Regions from separate parts of the Bifidobacterium pseudocatenulatum DSM 20438 genome, predicted to be linked through region 1. Evidence: riboswitches for the same ligand, from Rfam matches in the RefSeq annotation. Region 1 holds a riboswitch; each other region holds the start of a gene.
What was found. Region 1 has a riboswitch for thiamine pyrophosphate ahead of BBPC_RS04325 (solute carrier family 23 protein). Riboswitches for the same ligand answer to the same signal wherever they lie in the genome.
Positions count from the first base shown of each region.

Region 2: linked by a shared signal. The riboswitch ahead of BBPC_RS05405 (ECF transporter S component) and the one ahead of BBPC_RS04325 (solute carrier family 23 protein) in region 1 are both predicted to bind thiamine pyrophosphate.
Region 3: linked by a shared signal. The riboswitch ahead of tenA (thiaminase II) and the one ahead of BBPC_RS04325 (solute carrier family 23 protein) in region 1 are both predicted to bind thiamine pyrophosphate.

Region 1 covers NZ_AP012330.1:1,046,438-1,051,695, reverse strand. Annotated here, with positions in the region: gene gltB (glutamate synthase large subunit) at 1-3,224, opposite strand, end outside; TPP riboswitch at 3,439-3,541, shown strand; gene BBPC_RS04325 (solute carrier family 23 protein) at 3,523-4,956, shown strand; gene BBPC_RS04320 (LuxE/PaaK family acyltransferase) at 5,011-5,258, shown strand, end outside.
Region 2 covers NZ_AP012330.1:1,279,530-1,284,787, forward strand. Annotated here, with positions in the region: gene BBPC_RS05400 (ABC transporter ATP-binding protein) at 1-1,470, opposite strand, end outside; gene BBPC_RS05405 (ECF transporter S component) at 1,566-2,180, opposite strand; TPP riboswitch at 2,211-2,313, opposite strand; gene BBPC_RS05410 (Mrp/NBP35 family ATP-binding protein) at 2,464-3,585, opposite strand; gene ligA (NAD-dependent DNA ligase LigA) at 3,679-5,258, opposite strand, start outside.
Region 3 covers NZ_AP012330.1:1,295,216-1,300,473, forward strand. Annotated here, with positions in the region: gene BBPC_RS05440 (pyridoxal phosphate-dependent aminotransferase) at 1-365, opposite strand, end outside; gene ppgK (polyphosphate--glucose phosphotransferase) at 522-1,289, opposite strand; gene BBPC_RS05450 (glycosyltransferase family 2 protein) at 1,532-2,545, opposite strand; TPP riboswitch at 2,662-2,772, shown strand; gene tenA (thiaminase II) at 2,858-3,532, shown strand; gene BBPC_RS05460 (YhbY family RNA-binding protein) at 3,658-3,963, opposite strand; gene BBPC_RS05465 (energy-coupling factor transporter ATPase) at 4,035-5,258, opposite strand, start outside.

The DNA.
Region 1 (5,258 bases):
GTTTCGGACAGGCCGATCTCCCACGGGGTGCCGGCGTGCTTGATGGCGTTGAGCGGAGCCGCGCCAGTGCCGCCGTCGTAACCGGAGATCAGCACCACGTCGGCATGGCACTTGGCAACGCCTGCGGCGATGGTGCCCACACCGAACTCGGAAACGAGCTTGACGTGCACGCGGGCCTTCGGATTGGCCATCTTCGCGTCGTTGATCAGCTGCTTCAGATCCTCGATGGAGTAGATGTCATGGTGCGGCGGCGGGGAGATGAGCTCGACGCCCGGAGTCGCGTGACGCACCTTGGCGATCCACGGCGGAACCTTGGCGCCAGGAAGATGTCCGCCTTCGCCAGGCTTGGCGCCTTGGGCGAGCTTGATCTGCAGGTCGGTGGCGTGCACCAAGTAGTCGCTGGTCACGCCGAAACGTGCCGATGCGATCTGCTTGATCTTGCTGTAGCGCAGCGGATCATTGATGCGGTCTTCGGATTCGCCGCCTTCACCGGAGTTGGAACGTGCGCCGATGGTGTTCATGGCGATCGCGAGGGTCTCGTGCGCCTCCTGGGAGATGGAGCCATAGCTCATGGCGCCGGTGGAGAAACGCTTGACGATCTCGCTGGCCGGTTCGACCTCGCTGATGTCGATCGGCTTGCGACCGGACTTGAACTTCATCAGGCCGCGCAGCGTCATCAAACGGTTGGAGGTGTCGTTGATGTGCGCCGAGTACTTCTTGAACATGTCGTAGTCACCGCGCTGGGTGGACTGCTGCAGCAGGAAGATGGCTTCAGGGTCGTTGAGGTGGTCTTCGCCGGTACGACGCCACTTGTATTCGCCGCCGGTGCGCAGGTTGCGGTGCGGGCGGGCGGTCCACTGCGACGGGTAGGCCACGCGATGGCGGATGGCGACCTCTTCGGCCAGTTCGTCGAGTCCGACGCCTCCGACGCGGGAGGTGGTGCCGGTGAAGTATTCGTCGATGACGTCCTTGTTCAGGCCGATGGCTTCGAACAGCTGTGCGCCACGGTAGCTCATGATGGTGGAGACGCCCATTTTCGCCATGATCTTGAGCACGCCGGTCGACAACGCGTTGGTCAGGTTCTTCACCGCGGTTTCGGCATCGACGTTGAGATAGCCCTTGCGGGACAGGTCTTCGACAGATTCGAACGCCAGATACGGGTTGACGGCCGCCGCGCCATAGGCGATCAGCAGAGCGACATGGTGGATTTCACGCACATCGCCGGCCTCGACGACCATGGAGATCTGGGTGCGCGTGTGTCTGCGCAGCAGATGGTGCTGCACCGCGGAGGTGAGCAGCAGCGACGGAATCGGTCCCCACGTGTAGTTGGAGTCGCGATCGGAGAGCACGAGGAAGTTGGATCCGTTTTCGATGGCTTCGTCGACTTCCTGGAAGATCTCGTCGAGACGTTCCTTCAGCGCCTTGCCGCCGCCAGCGACCTGATAAAGACCCTTGACGACGAACGGCTTATAGTAGCCGCCGAGGATCTTGGCGCGGTCGAGGCGCTTGAGCTGCGCCATCTCGTCGGAGTTGAGCACCGGCAACGGAATGAGGATCTTCTTGGCATGCAGTTCGGAATCGGCCAGCAGGTTCGGCTCGGGACCGATGGCGGATTCAAGGCAGGTCACGATCTTTTCACGCTCCCAGTCGAGCGGCGGATTGGTGACCTGCGCGAACTTCTGGGTGAAGTAGTCGAACAGCATGCGGCTGCGGGAGGAAAGCGCGGCCATAGGCGCGTCATTGCCCATGGATCCGAGCGGCTCCTTGCCGGTGTTGGCCATCGGGGCGAGCAGCAGCTTCAGATCCTCTTCGGTGTAGCCGAAGGCGCGCTGGCGGCGTTGCACGGACTGGCCGGAGTGGTTGACGTGCTCGCGCTTGGGCAGCTGGCTCATCTCGACGGTGTTGCCTTCGACCCACTGACGGTACGGATGCTGGGACGCGAGGGACTTCTTGATCTCCTCGTCCGGGATGATGCGGCCTTCCTTGGTATCGACGAGGAACATCTTGCCCGGTTCCAGGCGGCCCTTGGACACGATGTGTTCCTCGGCGTTCTCCGGGAGCACGCCGGTTTCGGATGCGAGCACGATGTAGCCGTCGTCGGTAAGCTGCCAGCGGCCGGGGCGGAAGCCGTTGCGGTCGAGCAGCGCGCCGACCTGGGTGCCGTCAGTGAAGATGATGTGCGCCGGACCGTCCCACGGTTCGATCAGCGTATTGTTGTATTCGTAGAACGCCCTGACATCGGGGTCAAGCTGGTCGTTCTTCTCCCATGCCGGCGGCAGCATCATGGAGATGGCATGTGGCATGGAACGTCCGGACAGGTGCAGCAGTTCGAGGCATTCGTCGAACGTGCCGGAATCGGAGTAGCCCGGGGTAGCGATCGGCAGCAGCGGCTTGAATTCGCCGAGCAGTTCGGAGCTTAGGCGGCCTTCACGTGCGGACAGCCAGTTGCGGTTGCCCTGGATGGTGTTGATCTCGCCGTTATGGGCCAGCTGGCGGAACGGCTGGGCCAGCGGCCAGCTCGGGAACGTGTTGGTGGAGAAGCGGGAGTGCACGATGGCGATCTTCGCCTTCATGCGCTCGTCGGAAAGATCCAGGAAGAAGGGCTTGAGCTGCATGGTGGTGAGCATGCCCTTGTAGGTGATGGTGCGTGCGGACAGGGACGCGAAGTAGATGCCCACCTCGTGTTCGACGCGCTTGCGGATGCGGAAGGTCTTGCGGTCCAGTTCGATGCCTGCGAGCTGGCCTTCGGGGTCGGCCACGACCAGCGTCTTGAACGCGGGCATGCTGGCGAGCGCCTGCAGTCCGAGTCCGTCCGGGTTGGTGGGTACGACGCGCCATGCGAGTACTTCGAGGCCTTCTTCGCGCACGATTTTGGCGATGGCTTGTTCTTGTTGTCCGGAGGTGGCGATGTCGCGGTCGAGGAATGCGATGCCGGCGGCGTAGTGGCCTTCTTCGGGCAGTTCGACGCCTGCGGTGGCGCGCATGAATTCGTCGGGCATGCTCATGAGGATGCCTGCGCCGTCGCCGGTGTTTTCTTCGGCGCCTACGGCTCCGCGGTGGTTGAGGTTGACGAGCACTTCGATGGCGTCGTCGACGATTTTGCGTTCGGGGCGCTTGTTGAGGGTGGTGACCATACCCACGCCGCAGGCGTCGTGCTCGGCGCCGGGATCGTACATACCTTGGGAATCATGGATCGTGAGATCTAACGGGGCGTGGAAAGTCACCGAAACCACCTTCAATGTTTTTGGGCAAGAAAAGTCTTGCGGTTCTTTAATGCGTGGTTTAGAATACCGCGCCCCTGTATCAAATACGTTTCGCGTGTCCATATAACGAATACTCGGAAAAGTCAAGACTGTTTTTCTTGGGAAAATGTGGAGGATATGTGTTGGGTTGTGGTGGTTGCCGGTATCGATGCGTGTCGTTATGCTGGTGGTTGTCCGAAGAGTACAGGGGAGCCGATGTGGCTGAGATGGGCGTTTGCCCGGACCCTTATGACCTGAACAGGGTAGTGCCTGCGTAGGGATGTTACGAACGGTGCGCGTGCGCGTCTTCTCTGTGCTGACGGCTGGTGTTTGGCCGTGTGTTTCGTGGAAAGAGAAGGGATTTGGCGTGTCTGATGCGTCGCAGGTGCCTGAGCAGCTTGGTTCGGGTTCGAAGAAGTTGACTCCGAAGAATGTGCTGCTGGGTTTGCAGCATGTGTTGGTGTCCAATGTGTGGCTTGATCCGGTGTTTGTGGCTGGTGCCATTGGCTTGCCGTTGGCGTTGTCGTCAAATATGGTGAATGCCATTTTCATTGTGTCTGGTTTGGTCACATTGATTCAGGCCACGAGGTTGGTGCGTTTGCCGATTGTGCAGGGTCCGTCCGCCGCGTTCGATGCGTTGATGATCGCTGCGGGCACTGCTGGTTCGTTGGCTGCCGCTGGTACGTCGATTTTTGTCAGTTCGCTGATTTTCTTGGTGCTGTGTCTGACCCGTGTGATTGAGAAGATGCGTTTTCTGTTCGCGCCGATGGTGTCGGGCGTGATTATTTTTCTGGTTGGCGTTTCGCTGTCGAGTTTCACGTTGAGCGAGTTTCTTGGTGGCGCTCCCGGCGATGATGGTTTTGCCGATCCGAAGACGTTGGCCGTGTCTATCGTGACTTGCGTGCTGGTGGTGGCGCTTTCCCAGTTCGGCAAGGGTATGGTCAGGGCGCTTTCCTATCTGATTGCTCTGGTTGCCGGCACTGCGCTTTCGATGGTATTTGGCATGGCTGATTTTTCCGGTGTCGCGTCGAAGCCTTGGTTTGGTCTTCCTCAGATTATGCCGTATGGCGGTTTTGACTTTGATGCGGCGGTGTTTGTGCCGTTCTTCATCGCATATATGGTTGCGATTATGGAGGCGCTTGGCGTGTATCAGGCGGCCAGTGAGATCCAGGGCGTCAAGCTTGAGGATCGTCAGGTTCGTTATGGTTTGGCCGGCGAGGCTGCCGGTTCCGCGATTTCTTCGATGATCGGCGGTTTCACCACTACCGCGTATCCGCAGAATGTCGCGTTGCTTAAGGTCACGGATGAGGGCAAGACCCGTACCCGTGTGCCGGTGATCATCGCCGGCGTGGTATTTGTGGTTCTTGGTTTCATTCCGAAGGCCGGAGCGGTATTGTCGTTGATTCCTTCCCCTGTGATCGGCGGCATTTTCCTGCCGGCCGCGGCAAGCCTGATCAGCACGGGCTTCAATACGCTGCGCAAGGTGGAGTCGAACGACCGTTCCCAGGCGGTCATTGGATTGTCCCTGCTGTTGGGCATCGCGCTGCCGAGCGCGTTGAGCGGCTTGGAGGGCGGCGCTCACGTGTTCTTCTCCAATTCGATTCTGGTTGGGGCGTTCTGTGTGGTGATTCTCAAGGCACTGCTGATCGACCTGCCGAATCTGATCAATCGTCGTAAAGGAAACAGCGAAGCTGAAGTTCCGTCGCAGATCTGATTTGCTTTCGAATATCAGTATCGTTTATAGAAAGGAATACCGCATATGACATCAATGTCGTTGGGTGCCGACGCGCAGGAAGTCAAGGCAAACGTGCTTGAGTTCATCGAAAAGTATGGTTGCGAGGTCGCTCCGGATGAGGCGTTCGACGCGCTCGCACATAAGATTTTCGCTTTCCAGTTTGCCCATAACATGCAGTATCGCGCGTATTGCATGTCTCGTAGGGTGACTCCGCAGATGTTGTCGGATTGGATGGATATTCCGCCGATGCCGGTGGATGGGTTCAAGATGCTGACGCTCAC
Region 2 (5,258 bases), 230 kb from region 1:
CAGCGCTTCGATCAACGGCTCGTCATGAGTGACCATGATGACGGAACAGCCCGCGTCGCGCGCGCCCGCTATCAGCCTGACCATTTCCGTCCATGTGGTGAAATCCTGACCGAATGTCGGCTCGTCCATCACCAACACCTTCGGCGCCGCGGCAAGCATGGACGCCACGGAAAGGCGACGCTTCTCGCCGCCGGATAACGTGAATGGATTGGCTGGGGCGAACCGCTTGAGATTCAGCCGTTCTAGCATCATATCGGCGATGGCGTAGGCCTCGTCATCGGTTTTCCCCATGGATTTAGGACCGACTGCCACTTCGTCGCGCACGCTGGACGTGACGAACTGGTGTTCCGGCTCTTGGAACACCATGCCGATTCGCCCAAGAAGATCCCTGCTTTTCCATGTGAAGACGTTGTTCTCCCTATGTGCGGGAACCATGCTTTCATCCATACTTACCCGACCGGAAATCGGCTTGAGCAAGCCAGCCAAAGTCAAAGCGAGCGTGGATTTTCCCACGCCGTTTTTGCCGGTCAGGGCGGTAATCTCGCCGGCATGGAACGCGAGGTTCACACGCTCGCCAAGAGCGAATTCACGTCCGAAGCTGAGATCCTCGGTTCGCAGAACAACATTTCCCGACGATTGATTGGATTCGGGAATATGGCTTTCGACGGTGCGCCCCGGAACCCAGGCACCACCTTTTGTCAATACCGGCGCCATGCTGCCAAACACTTCTTCCGGAGTGCCGTCGGCGATGACTCCGCTGACATGCGAATCGGATTCCGGCTTACCAAGCACAATGACACGATCCACCAAATCAAGCCATACGTCGATATGATGCTCCACCACCACCAAGGTTTCATGGGTTCGGTCAAGCACACCACGTACCGCATCATGCACTTCCTTGACGCCTTCCGGATCAAGGTTGGCGGTCGGCTCGTCAAGCAACAGCAGCCCGGGATGCATGGCGAGTACACCAGCCAAAGCCAGACGTTGACGCTGCCCGCCAGAAAGCCTGCGTGTGGAACGATCGAGTTTCATATAGCCAAGTCCAACAATGTCGAGTGATGAACGGACCCTGCTCCAAATCTCATTTTTTGGCAGATTCAGATTTTCACAACCAAAAGCAGTATCATCTCCCACACGTTCCAGAATCGTCTGCGCATCGGGATCCTGCAATACCAATCCTGAGCGCCCACGCGAATGACGGGCATCCGTTCCGTCAATCAGCAGCTCACCCTCGAGTTCGCCTTCATCATCACCGCCGAGCACGCCGGCAAGACCGGCCATCAACGTCGATTTTCCGGCACCGGAAGCGCCCAACAGCAACACGCGCTCCCCCGGCTGTATGGTGAAATCCACATGCCTTAACGCAAAATCCTTACGTGAGGCATGCCGCCATCCCCAATCGCGCGCGACCACCCCGGCTGCGGAAAACGGTTTTCCTGCATCAGTACCCATGAATCGTTCTTTCATTCCTTTTGCATTTGACATTCGCAAGGCGAACACGCATCAAAGAAGTCCCGTATCCACTCACCGTGAATGCGATACGGGACTTCACAAACGAATCGTCAGACCAGTTCCTGCGTGCGGCCGGATTCGAAACGGTCAAGCACGCCGGTTTTGGCGATGGCCACCTGTAGGAAATACATCACCATCCCGGCGAGCACTGCACCGGAAATGATGGAGGTGCCTAGGTAGATACTGGCACGCACCGTGCTCCAGGCCGGGTTGGTGATCCAGTAGTACAGACCGCAGCCTATACCTGCGAAGGCGCCGGCAATGGTGGTGGACAGCAGGTCCCACTTCCTGTAGGCAAAGACTGCGAAGCCGATTTCCGCGCCAAAGCCCTGCATGATGCCGACGATCAGTGAGCCGCCGACACCCCACTGGTTGCCCATGGTGAGCTCAAGCGCGGCGGCAAGGGTTTCCGCGAACAACGCGGCACCAGGTTTGCGCACGATAATGGCCGCCAAAGGACCTGCGAACAGCCAAAAGGCGTTAAGCAATCCTTCAAAACCAGGGGTCACCGCTCCGAAGAGAGCCAGTGGTGCGGTACAGACAATGTCCCAGCCCCAGAAGATCACACCGGACGCAACGGCAATGATGGCAGCCACGACAATATCGACTACACGCCACTTGTTGTTGTGCTTGCGCACTACGGAAGACTGCTTTTCTTCAATCATAGGATATGTGCCTTTCTCTCTTTGACAAGGCACGGGAATGGAGAGACGTCCGTGCGCCGGCATTACCCGGTATACGTTCATACGGTCGAAGCGTTTGCTTCCTCTCAGCCATACGGCCCCCGTGTCTGCGCTTGATACTACACAAGGCACAAGATTTTCACAAGGGCCGTTTCATTTTCGCTTCGTTTCCGGTATGGAATACGCTCGGTTTTTTGCAATGGCCTGTCTTCGCGGGTTTCCCTCCCATACTGAATGCAGTACGGGAACACGGTTCCATAGAGTTTTACAGGGGCCTGCGCATCAACGATTCAGCTAGGTTCCTGAATGTCTCGCCAATATCGTCGGCACGTAATGAGCCATCCTCATTCAGCACGGCCGGACGTCCGGCCTCACCAGTCTCCCTCAATTCCGGTTCCAACGGAAGCTGAGCTAGCAAAGGAACGTCATAACCGAGGCTTTCGGTCAGCTGTTCCGACACGCGCGCGCCGCCGCCTTCGCCGAAAATCCGCAGACGTTCACCCTTGTGCTCGTAATAGCTCATGTTTTCCACAACACCACGCACTTTCATCGGCACCTGCAGCGTCACCAGGCCGGAGCGGACCGCGATGTCGGATGCGGATGGCTGCGGCGTGGTGACCACCACCAGTTCCGCGTTCGGCAAGGCCTGGGCCACGGAAATCGCCATATCGCCGGTGCCTGGAGCCAAGTCAAGCAGAAGCACGTCGGGCTCACCCCACCACACGTCTGAAAGGAACTGTTCGAGCGAACGCTGCAGTCTCGGCCCTCTCCAAAGGATCGCGCGATCGGCGCCCGCAAACATGCCGATGGAAATCAATTTCGTTCCCCAAGCGGTGACGGGCATGAGCATGCCATTCAGATTGGTGGGTTGCGCGTGCACGCCGAACAGTCGCGGCAGCGAGAATCCATAGATGTCGGCATCAATGGCAGCCGTATCATAACCGAGCGCCGCGAAAGTGGCGGCAAGATTCGCGGTGACGGACGATTTGCCGACACCGCCCTTGCCGGATGCTATGGCGAAAATACGGGTTTTGATGCCCGGCTTGTTGAAGGGATTCTGCTTGCGCTCGGCTTTGAGACCGGCAACGAGTTGGGTGAGCTTGTCTTGGCTCATAGATCCGACTTCGATGCGCGGCAGCAGCGTTGCATCCGGGTAGGATGCCACCGCTCCGTTGATCTGGTTGGTGATGGTCTGCGATAATGGGCAGCCTTCTACCGTCAGTTCGACCTCCACACGAACCTCATAGGTGTTCGCCTTACCTTCCACCGGTATCGCATCGATGGCTGCGATCATGCCCAGATCAGTCACAGATCGACCCAGTTCCGGGTCGATTACTTTGCTGAGTCGCTCATAGATGCGCGCTTCGATGGTGCGCTCGTCGGTCATGGTTCCTCCTTTAGCCGCGTACCAGACTAGCGTCTGGAGACGCGGCATGCCAGAGCTTTCTTGCGATTACGTTGCCAGTTTGACGTGCCGGTATCACACCGTTCCATTTTCCAGCAGTATTTTGAACTGGTCCTCGTTTAGCATGGGAACGCCTAATTCCTCTGCTTTGGCGGCTTTGGCACCGGCGTTTTCGCCAATGACCACCCAATCGGTTTTCTTGCTGACGGATCCTGAGGCTCTTCCACCGCGGGAGATAATCGCTTCTTTGGCGGAGTCACGCGAGAAGTCAATCAACGAACCGGTGACAACCACTGTTTTACCTTCAAGCGTCTGCGGTAGTGTACTGATTTCAACCTGCTCCGCACCGACTCCAGCAGCCTTCCATGCTTCCAACACCGTGCCGCGCCAATCGCCTGGTTCCTTGGCCGACGCGAACCACGTGACCACCGATTCCGCGATCTCCGGACCGATGCCGTCTATCTGTGACAGTTCGTCCACACTGGCGCGTTCGATGGCGTCAAGCGATCCGAACGTATTGGCGATAACACGTGCCGTAGGAGGACCAAGTCGCCTGATGGACAGGGCCACAAGCACACGCCATAAGTCGGCGTGACGTGCCTTGTCAATTTCGTCAAGCATTTTCCTTGTGTTTTCCGCGGGGCGTATATATACCGGCTGCACGCTGGATGCTCCGGAACGCGACACCTTGGTTTCCTCTCGGACCACCATAGCATCCTCAGGCACATCATATCCGGGATATTCCGCGGATCCATCGACTTCGTCCTTACGCTTTCTCGCCACTGTCGGAGTCGTCCAAAACGCCGGAACCTGATGCCACAGGCCTGATCCGCCGATACGTTTGCGCGTTTTTTTCGGTTTACCGTTCTTGCCGACGGTTTCATGAATTTCGATGATTGGCGCTTCTCGCCATACGCGAACATCCTGCAAATCGGAGGATGTCAGCGAGAACAGGCCGGCCTCGCTGGACAACACCGGCGTTTGCCGGGCCGGCAGCTCCAGCCCTTCCACCGGCTCGTACGGTTCTGGCTCCTGCCCCGGTGCCACCACGATTTCCGTGATGTCCGGCGCGTAGGTCGCCACCGAATCAGGGCGATCCTCTTCTGGATTCGTCAACGCGATGGCCGATTGGTCACCCAGATGTTCGATATCGAACGCCTTTCTGGACGCCAGGTTGATGATGCGTTCGGTTAACTGCGCCGGGCAGGACTCCACGTTCGGGCAGCGGATGTCCTTGTCCCCCTCTTTGGCTGGAGCGAGTTGTGCCCCACAGCTCGGGCACTGCGAAGGCATCACGAAACGGCGCAGCTGGTCTTCGTGCCCTTCCCTACGCTCCAACACTGGACCTACAAGTTCGGGAATCACATCGCCTGCCTTGCGTACCACAACGGTGTCGCCGATAAGCACGCCTTTACGTTCCACCTCGAACGGATTGTGCAAAGTGGTTCTCGACACCGTTGAACCCGCAACATATACGGGCTTCAGAATAGCCACCGGTGTCACGCGGCCGGTACGCCCCACTTGCACGGTGATGTCAAGCAACTCCGTGTTGACTTCCTCCGGCGGATACTTGTAGGCGATGGCCCAACGTGGCGCACGCGAGGTCGCGCCCAGCGACCGCTGCAACCCCAGATCGTCCACTTTCACGACGATGC
Region 3 (5,258 bases), 250 kb from region 1:
TCGAGTCGTGCGATCGATTCGATGAGCGGATATCCCGGCTTCGGTGCGAGCACAGCGTCACCTGCATTGCAGAGCAGTTTGATCAGCCATGAGTACGCTTCGGACGTCGAGCTCAATATGTATAGGTCGTCGGCGGTAGCGGTATTGCCTTGTTCATGCAGGAATGCGGCCAGCGCTTCGCGTGCGTATCGTTGCCCGCGTGGCTCCGCTCCGTAGATGTCCGGCAATAGTTCCGACGCGAGCGCATGTTTGGTTGGATTGGAGTCGTTGAGTTTGCCGAGTGTGATGCCGTTTGCTTTGGCTTCCGCTTCGGCTTTGGCGATGGGATTGGGCTCGCTGATATCGACTCTGGAGGAAAAACGCATGGTCTCCACCATACTCTCTGGGTTGCGCAAGTGTTGCATCGAGCAAGAAGGATGCATTCGCCATGCGATCATCAGAGGAATAACAAGAGCCGTCCGACGGATGAATCGGACGGCTCTCGCTTATATGAAGGTTAGGAACCTTTATGGTTCACGACATCACTTCTGCTTGATGCTTGCGTAGTACGCAGCACCGATGATGCCAGCCTCATTGTGCAGCTTGGCTGCGACGATCGGGGTCTTGATGTCGATGTACGGCAGGAACTTCTCGGACACGCGGGACACGCCACCGCCGACGACGAACAGCTGCGGATCCAAGTAGAACTCCATCAGGGAATAATACTTGGTCAGACGCTTGGCCCACTTCTTGTAGCCCATATCGAGCTTTTCACGAATGGAGGATGCCGCGTACTTCTCGGCGTCACCCTTGCCCTTGAGCAGTTCCAAATGGCCGAGCTCAGTGTTCGGAATGAGCTCGCCGTTGAAGATCAGCGCGGTGCCGATGCCGGTGCCCAGCGTGGTGGCGACGACCAGGCCGTCCTGGCCCTTGGCTGCGCCGAACTGCTGTTCGGCAAGACCGGCCGCATCAGCGTCGTTCACCACGGTGACCGGACGGCCGCAAGCTTCGGAGAACACTTCGGTGACGTCCACGCCAACCCAAGACTGGTCCAGATTGGCCATATAGCCGAGCTTCTCGCCAACATGAATCGGAGCGGGGAATGCGATGCCGACCGGAGCGGACTCAGGAACCTCAAAATGCTCGAGCTGCTGGCGAACGATTTCGCCAACGGCCTTCGGAGTGGAAACCTCCGGGGTAAGGATCTTCAGACGCGGTTCAGCAAATTCGCCCTTCTCGAGGTTAACCGGGGCTGCCTTAATGCCGGAGCCGCCAATGTCAACGCCAAATGCCTGTGCAGTTTCAATCATCTTCGACCTCTCCTATCAAGGTACATAGTGGGTATATCGAACCGGTAAACGCCATAGTAACTCGCCCCATGCCCCAAAACGCGCCGACAATACACAATTGGTGAATACGATTGCATAATCTGTCGCAATGAAACGCAAATATTTGCGATTGTTTTCTGCAAACGATTCGCCCCATGCCAACGCAACGCATCGGCATGGGGCGAATCATAAGAAAATAACCGTCTGAAGACGGTGTAGCCACATTACTTGAGCGGCGGCATCGGCTTCCAATCCGGATCATGCAGCAGCTTGCGCGAATCCCACCAACCCTTGACAATCTGCACCAAGCCGGTCTTGGCATGCTCACGGTCCACCATCACCAAGCGAATGACCTCCTTGGCGGCGGTCAGCAACGTGCCAAAGCCGAACATCAGCGGACGGTAATCGCCGAACGACATGAAATAGCGTGCCATGTAGCCACGGTTGCGCATGATGTGGTAGCGGTTCATGTCGGAAGTGGAGTTGAGCTGACGCACGCCGGCGATATCCCAGTTACCGATCTCGCGCGTACGTCGCAGGATCACGTCGGGCACCACGATCGGATTGGTGACCTTGCTGGCGCGATAGCCGTACATCGTATCGTCCCAGTAGATGAAGAAGCGGGGATCCGGCAAACCGATCTGTTCCACGATATTGCGGCGGAACAGGCCGCCTTCAAAGCATAAGGTGTCCATCACACGATAGCCGGGACGCCCGAACGCGGCCGGAGCGATCGGATTGGGAATGCCAAGAGGCACGATGAAATCGTACTGCCAGTAGAACGGGCCTCCGTCGTAGTCGTATCGGCTTCCCTGGATCACATCATGGCTGCCGGTCCACTTGGCGAGCCTTTCGATGGCCTCAGGCATCACGGCCACGTCGTCGTCCATCACCCAGAACCACTCCGCACCCAGCTCGTATGCCTTCTTCACACCTGCGGAGAAGCCGCCTGCGCCGCCGAGGTTGTCGGATTGCGGCGCGTACACCACACGGCTTTCGTTGCCCGACTGGTCGGCGATGGTATTGCCCCACTGCGCGGTGACCGCTTCACGGAAATCGTCGACCATGCCTTGGGTCGCCTCGCTGTGCTCGTTGTCCACGACGATGATACGCCATGGCGCCACAGTGAGTTTTTCGATGGATTCGAACAGGGTGGCGAGCAGCTGCTGACGCCTGTACGTCACCACGACGATAGCCAGCTTTTCGATGGTGTTCTTCGCAACTTGCTTTTCAGTCATACGTTCCATTCTTGCACTCGCCCTCAACCGAACATCGCCTGTGTTCGCATCATGCGGCACGATTCCATTCGACGGACGGGCTCTTGCACATTTCGTGCGGCTTTGCCATAATGTACGGCGTAATGCAGGGGAACCCGTGTTCGTCGGGTTGAGATGGGCCAAGTGAGGCCTGAACCCTTTGAACCTGATGGTTAACACCAGCGTAGGGAGGCATGTCTAGTGACTGCTGTGACATCAACAACCGATTTCGATTATGAGTTCGACGCCGCCAAAGGCATCCAACGCGACAATCTTCCGCCGTTCGCGCAGCGCATGCGCAAGGCCGCCGACCTGGTTTGGGAGGAAGGCTACCAGCAGCCGTTCATCCGCGAGCTTGGCGAAGGCACACTGCAACGCGAGCGTTTCGCCTTCTATCTGCTGCAGGATTTTCGTTATGTGAACGATTACGCCAGAGTGCACGCTTTGGGATTAGCCAAGGCCACCGACCCTGAAATCATGGCGTTCATGCTCAAGGTGCAGAACGGCGCCCTGCAGGTCGAGACCGAAGTACACCGCTCCTACTTGGCCAGCTATGGCATCACCGAAGAGCAGATGAACAATGTGCGCCAGTCGGCCTTCGCGCGTGCCTACACGTCGAATATCCTTTCCATCGCCTATGGCAAGGATATTCTCGACATTCTTGTGGCCGTGCTGCCGTGCGCCTGGGTGTATGCGGATTATGGTTATCGTCTTGCCGCCGAGTTCGCGGACACGCTCGACAACAATCCGTACAAGAGCTGGGTCGACATGTATAAGACCGACGAGTTCTGGCAGGATTCCGTGTGGCTGCTCGATCATATCGAGAAACTGGTGGCCGACGCGAGCGAGGAGCGCAAGCGCGAGCTGATCGACATTTTCGTGACCGGCGTGGAGAACGAATACATGTTCTGGGCCAGCGCGTACGACATGCAGTACACATGGAAGCCCGAATGGAATCAGGCGCGCTGATAGCACTCCTTCATGGGGTTTCCTGACTTCCGATTGTTTATTTTCATTGCAGCAAGGCGGGTGTCTTCTGATTGGTTTTCAGAAAGCACCCGCCCTGTTATGTTTGGTCGCGTCAGTTTCCCGCTTTATTCGCGTACGAGGCGGATATGTTCCACGTCGTCGCGATGGGAGCGGCGGTAGAGCACGAAACGGTTGCCGATGACCTGCACGAGTTCCGCGTTCAGTTCTTCAGCCAATCCCTCGCCTGCTTCCTTGGCGGTCAGACCGGATCCGTCGAGCACGGAGCACTTGATGAGCTCACGCTTTTCGATGGTTTCGTCCGCCTGCTTGATGGCGTTTTCGCTCAGATCGTTCTTGCCGACCTGGATGAGCGGATTGAGCTTGGTGGCCAGGCCTCGCAGCTGCTTGACCTGCTTCTTGGTTAATGCCATAACTTGTTCCATTCCTATCTATGATGCTTGCTCAAGAGTAGCGTGAGGACGGTAAAATCCGCCGACTGCCTTCAGTTTAGTCCAGCGATCAGAACCAACGCAGCCACATATGCCACAACCACACCGCCCGCGGCAATGTCTCGTTTGGCGATGCTCATCACGCGCCAATGTGTGCGTGCGATACCCTCTTCATAGCATCGCGCGTCGAGTGCGAGACTGAGATTGTCGGCATGGCGTATCGCCCCTGCGAACACCGGAATGATGATGGAAACCATCGCCTTGATACGCTGCACGAACGTTCCCGTTTCGATGCTGCCACCTCGAGCCGCCTGTGCGTCCGCAATGGCTTTCGCCTCGCTTCCCAGAGTGGGCAGGAACCGCAGTGCGAGGCTCATCACCAGTGCGATCTCCTGCGCGTGCACGCCTATTTTTGCGAAGGGTTTGAGCAAGGCTTCGAACGCGTCGGTGATGGCCGTAGGCGTGGTGGTGGCGAGGAACACCACTCCGACGATAATGACCGCAACGAATCTGCAGGCGTACAGTATAGCGATACGCACACCGTCGTCGGTGATTGGAATCGGTCCGATGTTCGTAAGAACATTGCCGGATTGTACGAAGAACACATTGAGCAGTCCGCAGAACACGAACAATGCAAGGAACATGTGAATCGATTTGAACAGTTGTTTCACGCCGATGCCTGATGTCGCAACGATCATGCCGGTCAACAGTGCGGCCACGAGCAGCTGCCAGAAAGAGCGGATGGCGAATGCGGAGAACATGACCGCCAACGCGCCCACCATCTTCACGCGCGGGTCAAGCCGTTCCATAAAACTGCGGTTTTCACGGACGTCTCCCTTTGCATGTCCGGAGCCAAGCGTGTGCAGATTCTTCGAACCTGCCGATTCGACAGCAGAACCAGGCTCGGCATCACGAACTTTTCCACCAACGTTCCGGTCAGCGTCAAGCGCGATCGTCCGGTCGGCAAGTACGTCGATTTCCGCTTGCGAATGGGAAATGATGAGTATGGTGATGCCTTGTGCGTGGAGGGTTTGGATGAGATTGTGCACGCGGGTTGTGGCCGCTTCATCAAGTCCCGCGGTCGGCTCGTCCATAATGAGAATCCGCGGTTGGCATGCGATGACGCCCGCTATGGCAACGAGTCGTTGCTGCCCGCCGGAAAGGTCGAATGGCGAACGGTCGGCAAGATGTTCAATATGCAGCAATGCCATGGCTTGGCTGACATGTTCATCCACTTGCGCTTCATCAAGCCGTTGGTTGCGCGGACCGTAGGCGAC